2 linked regions of the Hydrogenophaga sp. SL48 genome follow. The protein of the gene in region 2 interacts with the protein of the main gene of each other region in a pairwise test. Links are inferred from orthologs where the notes say so. Each region holds a gene or a part of one and is shown on either strand. Other genes may lie near its edges.

What was found. The genes of interacting proteins can lie anywhere in the genome.
Region 1: the proteins of IM738_RS07310 (region 2) and IM738_RS08400 interact in binary tests that used the Escherichia coli proteins (3 or more experiments, as listed by UniProt). The link is inferred for Hydrogenophaga sp. SL48 from one-to-one orthologs.

What each region holds. Positions count from the first base shown.
Region 1 is NZ_CP063400.1:1,739,185-1,742,702, reverse strand. Bases 561-3,518 are described here. They hold IM738_RS08400 (DNA polymerase III subunit delta'), read left to right. Parts: upstream 561-1,499; coding sequence 1,500-2,537; downstream 2,538-3,518. Other genes in these bases: IM738_RS08390 (TatD family hydrolase), read left to right, coding at 3,011-3,518; IM738_RS08395 (PilZ domain-containing protein), read left to right, coding at 2,581-2,952; tmk (dTMP kinase), read left to right, coding at 811-1,503; mltG (endolytic transglycosylase MltG), read left to right, coding at 561-804. Also shown: more of mltG, read left to right, coding at 1-560. UniProt on the Escherichia coli protein: Part of the beta sliding clamp loading complex, which hydrolyzes ATP to load the beta clamp onto primed DNA to form the DNA replication pre-initiation complex.
Region 2 is NZ_CP063400.1:1,533,309-1,537,242, forward strand. The notes cover bases 409-3,223. They hold IM738_RS07310 (DNA polymerase III subunit chi), read left to right. Parts: upstream 409-1,506; coding sequence 1,507-1,941; downstream 1,942-3,223. Other genes in these bases: IM738_RS07305 (leucyl aminopeptidase), read left to right, coding at 409-1,493; IM738_RS07315 (branched-chain amino acid ABC transporter substrate-binding protein), read left to right, coding at 2,127-3,223. Outside these bases: more of IM738_RS07305, read left to right, coding at 1-408; more of IM738_RS07315, read left to right, coding at 3,224-3,335; IM738_RS07320 (helix-turn-helix domain-containing protein), read left to right, coding at 3,593-3,934. UniProt on the Escherichia coli protein: Part of the beta sliding clamp loading complex, which hydrolyzes ATP to load the beta clamp onto primed DNA to form the DNA replication pre-initiation complex.

The DNA of each region.
Region 1 (3,518 bases), 210 kb from region 2 along the record:
ACTTTGCTGTACGCGTGGTTCCGGGTCTCGGGGCAGGCGCGGGGCATCAAGGCCGGCACCTATGAAATCAAGCCGGGCACCACGCCGCGAGGCTTGCTGAACCAGCTCGTGAAGGGGGAGCAGGCGCTGCGCAGCCTCACTCTGCTGGAAGGCTGGAACTTTCGCGAGCTGCTGGCCGCCGTGCGGCGCTCGCCCGACCTGACGCAAGACCTGGAGGGGCTGGACGCGGCTGGCGTGATGGCGCGCATCGGCTTCCCCGGTCGCCATCCCGAAGGCCGGTTTTTCCCCGACACCTACCGCATGGTTCGCCATGCCCCGGCCTCCAGCGTGTTGCGCCAGGCCGCCCTGGCCATGGAAGAGCGGCTGGGCCAGGCCTGGGCGCAACGCGACCCGGCCTCGCCACTGCGTGCTCCCGACGAGGCGCTGATCCTGGCGAGCATCATTGAAAAAGAAACCGGTACCGAAGCCGATCGCGCAATGGTGGGCGGCGTGTTCAGCAACCGGCTGCGCATCGGCATGCGGCTGCAGACCGACCCCACCGTGATCTACGGCCTGGGTGAACGCTTCGACGGCAACCTGCGCCGCGCCGACCTGCTGGCCGACACGCCCTACAACAGCTACACCCGCGCCGGCTTGCCGCCCACGCCGATTGCCATGCCGGGCTGGGCGTCGCTGAAGGCCGCCGTCCAGCCGGCCACCACGCCGGCGCTGTACTTCGTGGCACGCGGCGACGGCAGCAGCGTCTTCAGCGCCACCCTGGAAGAACACAATGCGGCAGTGCGCCAGTACCAGCTGCAGCGCTGACCAAACATGCCCCACCCGACTTCCCAGGCCCGAGGCCTCTTCATCAGCTTCGAAGGCATCGACGGTGCCGGCAAGTCCACCCACATTGCCGGGCTGGCCGACGCGTTCCGCGGACAAGGCCGTACCGTCACGCTGACGCGCGAGCCTGGAGGCACGCTGCTGGCCGAGAAGCTTCGCGCGCTGGTGCTGAACGATCCGATGGACCCGCTCACCGAGTCGCTGCTGGTGTTTGCCGCGCGGCGCGACCACCTGATGAATGTGATCGAGCCGGCGCTGGCGCGCGGCGAGGTGGTGTTGTGCGACCGGTTCACCGACGCGACCTTTGCCTACCAGGGCGGCGGACGAGGGTTTGATCTGGGCGTGCTCGGGACACTGGAGCGTTGGGTGCAATCGACGCCCGCCGCCCCGGCCAACACCCTGCGCCAGCCCGACCTGACCGTGTGGTTTGACCTGCCGCCCGAAACGGCCGCCGCCCGCCTGGCCGACGCGCGCGCGCCAGACCGTTTCGAGGCCCAGCCGCTGGACTTCTTCCGCAACGTGGCCGCCGGTTACGCAGTTCGGGCCGAGGCCGATCCCGGCCGGTTTGCCCGCATCCAGGCCGATCAGCCCCGGCACCAGGTCTGGCAACAGCTCACCAGCACCTTCGTGCGGCGCGGCTGGTTGTCCATCATGGTCGCGGCCAACAGCGGTCCCCGATGAGCGCCACGCCTGCCATCGCCGCGCCGTGGATTCAGCGGCAGCTGTCGCAATTGCTCAGCCAGCGCGGCCACGCCTGGCTGCTGCAAGGACCGTCTGGCCTGGGTCAATACGATCTCGGCCTGGGCGTGGCGCAGGCCTGGTTGTGCGAGCAACCCACGCCGGCGGGCGCCTGTGGCGCGTGCGGAAGCTGCCATCTGGTCGGCAGCCGCGCCCACCCCGATCTGGTGGTGCTGATGCCGGAGACGGTGCTGCTGGAGCGCGGCTGGCCGCTCTCGGAATCCGCCCAGAAAGAGATCGACGACAAGAAGCGCAAGCCCAGCAAGGAAATCCGCGTCGACGCCATGCGCGACATGGTGGCTTTCGCGCAGCGCACCAGCGCGCGCGGGCGTGGCACGGCGGTGCTGGTGTACCCGGCCGAGCGCATGAACCACGTGACCGCCAACGCCTTGCTCAAGACACTGGAAGAGCCGGCCGGCGACACCCGCTTCGTGCTCGCCAGCGAGGCCACGCACCAGTTGTTGCCCACCATCCGCAGCCGCTGCCAGACCCATGTGATGACCTGGCCTGCCGAAGCCGAAGCGCTTGAATGGCTACAGACGCAGGCTCGGGCAGAGGGCGCCAAAGACCCGGGCGCTGAACAGGCGAGGGTCTGGCTGCAGGCCTCGGGTGGGCGACCCGACGACGCGCTGGCCTGGGGGCGCAGCGGTCTGGCTGCGGCGCGCTGGAGCGAACTGCCGCGCGCGCTGGCCAAGGGAGACTGGTCGCTGCTGTCCGACTGGACCGCCTCGCAACAGCTGGAGCTGCTGCAAAAACTGTGTCACGACCTGATGTCGGTGGCCGCCGGTGCATCGCCCCGGTTTTTCCCTGCCGACAGCCTTCCACCCGCGCCGCGCTGGATGGCGTTGGCGCGCTGGTCGGGTGCGCTGATGCAGGCCGCCCGAACGGTGGAGCACCCTTACAACCCGGGTCTGATGCAGGAGGCCTGGGTCGCGGCGACGCGACAGGCGCTCGCGCGCACGTCCCAGCGAACCTGATGCCTGGCGCCACGGGCCGGGTTTGCCGCTAAACTTCGACGCCATGAGCACCAGCCCCGTCCCTACCCCAGCGTCGTCGCGGCCGAGCGTGATTCAGCTCTCCATCAAGGAGAAAGCGGCTCTGTATGCCGCCTACATCCCCCTGTTCACCGAGGGCGGCATCTTCATTCCCTCGTCGCGCGACTACCGCATTGGCGATGATGTGTACGTGCTGCTCAGCCTGCCCGACGATCCCCAGCGGTATCCGGTGGCCGGCAAGGTGGCCTGGGTGACGCCGGCCAAGGCGCAAGGCGGTCGCACCCAGGGCGTGGGCATCCGATTTCCGGCCGACGAGAAGTCGAGGCTCCTCAAACTCAAGATCGAAGAGATCCTGGGCACGAGCCTGGGTTCCGATCGCCCCACCCAGACCATCTGATCGTCTGTTTCCAAGGCCCGGCCACGTGGCCCGCATGCCTTGAACCTGTTTCCTCTGCATGTTCACCGACTCCCATTGCCACCTGAGCTTTCCCGAGCTCACCGCCCAGTTGCCGGCCATTCTTTCGGCCATGGATACGGCCCAGGTCGACCGCGCGCTCTGCATTTGCACCACGCTGGAAGAATTCGAGGCGGTGCATGCTCTGGCGCGCGACCACACCAACCTGTGGTCCACGGTCGGCGTGCACCCGGACAACGAAGGGGTTCAGGAGCCCAGCCTCCAAGACCTCCTGGAGCGTGCGGCGCGCCCGCGCGTGGTGGGCATTGGCGAAACCGGTCTGGACTACTACCGCCTCAACGGACGAAGCCTCGCCGACATGGAATGGCAGCGAGACCGCTACAGGGTCCACATTCAGGCCGGCCGTGGGACCGACCTGCCGCTCGTGATCCACACCCGCAGCGCATCTGACGACACCCTGGCCATCCTGAAAGAAGAGGGCGGTTTCGCCTCCAGCGCGGGTGGTGAAGCGCTGCCGCCATCCCGCGGCGTGTTCCACTGCTTCACGG
Region 2 (3,934 bases):
CCCTTTCAGGCGCTCAAGCGGCTCGTTGGGCCGTGGACGCCGTGTTGGTGCTCGTGCCCGACAGCCTGGTCGCTGCCGACGGTGACGATGCGCTGACCGAGCTGGTTCGCGAGGCTTTGCGCCGAGGTGATCTGGAGTCAGGCGCAGGCAAGTGCCTGTCGTGCTACCGCCCCGCTGGCTTCAAGGCGAGCCGTGTGGTGCTGGTCCGTGCGGGTGACGGGTCGGCCACGGCGGTGCGCAAGGCGATGACAGCGGGTCTGAGTCAGTTGAAGGTGCCTGGTGTCAAGAAGCTGGGTGTGTTGCTGTCTTTGCTGGAGCGCGATGCCACCGTGGTGCGCACGGCCATGACCGCCGCGGCCGACGCGACCTACAGCTACGTGACCACCAAACCCTCGGCGCACGCGAGATCGCTCCAGCAGATCGTGCTCGGTGTGAAAGATCTGGCGGCATCGCGTCAGGAGTTCCAGATGGGGCAGGCCCTGGTGACGGGGGTGGAACTGGCCAAGGAGTGGGCGAACCGACCCGCCAACCACGCCACACCCAGCCAGCTGGCCGACGTGGCACGCAAGCTCGGTCGCAAACCACGCATCAAGACCGAGGTGCTCGGGCCGAAAGAAGTGGCCGCGTTGGGCATGGGCGCATTCCTGGCCGTGGCCCGTGGGTCGGCCGAACCGCTGCGCTTCATCGTGATGCAGTACCAGGGTGGAGCCAAGGGCAGTGCCCCCGTGGTGCTGGTGGGCAAGGGCATCACCTTCGACACCGGTGGCATTTCCATCAAGCCAGCGGCCGAGATGGACGAGATGAAGTTCGACATGGGCGGGGCGGCGAGTGTGCTGGGCACCTTCGCTGCGCTGGCTGAGCTGCAACCCGCCATCAACGTGGTCGGCATCATCCCCAGTTGTGAAAACATGCCCGACGGGCTGGCGGTGAAGCCTGGGGACGTGGTCACCAGCATGAGCGGGCAGACCATCGAGATCCTCAACACCGACGCAGAAGGGCGCTTGATCCTGTGCGACGCGTTGACCTACGCGGCGCGGTTCAAGCCCCGTTGTGTGGTCGATATCGCGACCCTCACCGGGGCCTGTGTCATTGCGCTCGGAGCCGTTCGTTCCGGGCTGTTCTCCAACCGCGAAGAGCTGGCCGATGCCTTCCGTGTGGCCGGGGACCGCTCCCTCGACCTGTGCTGGCGCATGCCGCTGGACGAGGACTATGCCGAGGGACTCAAGTCCAACTTTGCCGACATGGGCAACGTCGCTGGACGCGCGGGCGGGGCCATCACCGCCGCCAAGTTCCTCCAGAAGTTTGTCGCCGAGACGCCTTGGGTGCACCTGGACATCGCGGGCACGGCCTGGAAGAGCGGTGCCGCCAAAGGCTCCACCGGACGACCCGTGCCGTTGCTGCTTCAGTATCTGGTTGATCAAGCCTCTTTGGCGGAGAACGACAAACCCGTTCAGAAAAAGCGCAGGGTTGTGGCGGCGTCTCGGCGAGCTTGACCGCCTGGTCGTCATGACCGAGGTTGCTTTCCATCTCAACGTGGGCGACAAGCGAGCCTACGCCTGTCGACTGCTGCGCAAAGCCTACCTGAAGGGGTCGAGGCTGCTGGTGCTGGGCGATGAGCCCACCCTCGACGCGCTGGACCTTGCGCTCTGGCTCATGGGGCAGGGCGAGTTCGTGCCGCACGCCCGCGGTTCCGACCCGGCGCACGTGCTGCGGCACTCCCCCATTCTGCTGAGTGCCCGCGAGACGGACGGTTTTGCCGCCGATGTGCTGGTCAACATAGGCAGTGCCATGCCGGCGGAGGTGGGGCGGTTCGACAGGGTCATCGAACTGGTGGGGGGCGGCACAGAGGACCGCCAGGGAGCGCGCGAGCGGTGGCGGCAGTACAAGGCCGCTGGCCTTGAGCCGTTGTCGCACGATCTCGCCGCCGTCCGGGACAGCTGACTCCCGCATTCATGCGCACGCCTTATGGCCCATGCGTTGGCGTGATACGGGCTGGGGCAAACCCTCGGAGATGCCGCGCAAATAAGGCGCAGCCCGCGAAAGTGCTGGTGTTTTGGAGTATCTTTATGGGTGTGGAGAAAAAGTTCCCTCCGCATTCCAACCTTTATTCCTTTCCGAGGATATCTATGCACATGAACATCAAACTGGCCGTTATTGCTGCGGCCGTCGCTCTGGTTGCTTGCGGCAAAAAAGAAGAGGCCGCTCCGGCAGCCGCTCCTGCTGCTGAAGCACCTGCCGCAGCACCCGCTCCAGCCCCGGCCGCCGACGGTGTGATCAAGATCGGTCACGTGGGTCCGACCAGTGGTGCCATTGCCCACCTCGGCAAAGACAACGAAAACGGCGCCAAGATGGCCGTTGAAGAACTCAACGCCGCTGGCCTGACCATCGATGGCAAGCCCGCCAAGTTCGAGTTGCTGGCCGAAGACGACGCGGCCGATCCGAAGCAAGGCACCGCCGCCGCACAAAAGCTGGTGGACGCGAAGGTGGCCGGTGTGATCGGTCACCTGAACTCCGGAACCACCATCCCCGCTTCGCAGATCTACAACGACGCAGGCATTCCCCAGATCTCCCCCTCGGCCACCAACCCCAAGTACACCCGCCAGGGTTACGCTGGCGTGTTCCGCATGGTGGCTGACGACGTGCACCTCGGTGGCACCCTCGGCAAGTACGCCGTGGAAACCCTCAAGGGCAAGAACGTCGCCGTCATTGACGACCGCACCGCTTACGGCCAAGGCGTGGCCGACGAGTTCGAAAAAGGCGTGACGGCTGCCGGCGGCAAGGTTGTGGGTCGTGAATTCACCAACGACAAAGCCACCGACTTCAATGCCATCCTGACCACCTTGAAGGCCAAGAAGCCCGACGTGGTGTTCTTCGGCGGCATGGACGCAGTGGCCGGCCCGATGCTCAAGCAGATGAAGGCCCTCGGCATCAAGGCCAAGTTCATGGGCGGCGACGGCATCTGCTCCAGCGAGCTGCCCAAGCTGGCTGGCGACGGCATGGCCGACGATCAGGTCTACTGCGCAGAAGCCGGTGGCGTTGAAGGCGAGCAGAAGGCTGGCATGGAGAAGTTCCGCGCCGACTTCAAGACCAAGTTCGGTACCGACGTTCAGGTGTATGCCCCCTACGTGTACGACGCGGTGAAGGTGATGGCCGAAGCCATGGTCAAGGCCAACTCGTCTGAGCCGGCCAAGTACCTGCCGGCACTCAAGGCCATCGAGCACAAAGGCGTGACCGGCAATATCGCGTTCGACGAAAAGGGCGACATCAAGAACGGTGCCCTGACGCTGATGACCTACAAGGGCGGCGCCCGCACCACCATCGCCGTGATCCGCTGATCAGGCGGGATCGAAGCGGCGGGATTTCCGCTGCCAAAGAAAAAGGCCACCTCAGGGTGGCCTTTTTTGTGGCGAATGAATGAACATGGAGGCGCTGCAATGCGATCGCAAGTGGACAGCGGCTTGTGAGAACCATGCCTAGGGGCCCAGGCACGGTGGACGGATTTCGGGAGGATTGAGAGTGGTTTCCTTGGCCGGGCGGTCAAAGCGCACTCACGAAGCTGTGTACCTCAGGGTGCAGCCGCCTGGTTTTGCGTTTGGACACGCTGCCGATGTTCAGGAAGCAGACCGCTTCTTCGCCCTTGGCAAGAGCAAACAGGATCGTTTTGCCGCCATTGCGTGAACGCCCCGAAGACATCCGCTGGCTGACCGAACGGCTGCTCGCGTCGCTGGTGCTGGAGCAGGGACGACCGCTGGCGATGTCCGAGACCTTCCTGCGCGACATCATGGGACGCGAATGGCGCGGCAATGTCCGTGAGCTGCGCTCTTATCTGGAGCAAGCCCTGGTGATGAGCGACGGGGGCTTGCTGGACACGCCCCTGGCGCTGGAGAGCGCGAACGCGCCGCCCAACGGCGCCCGCACAGAACCGATCGCGCCG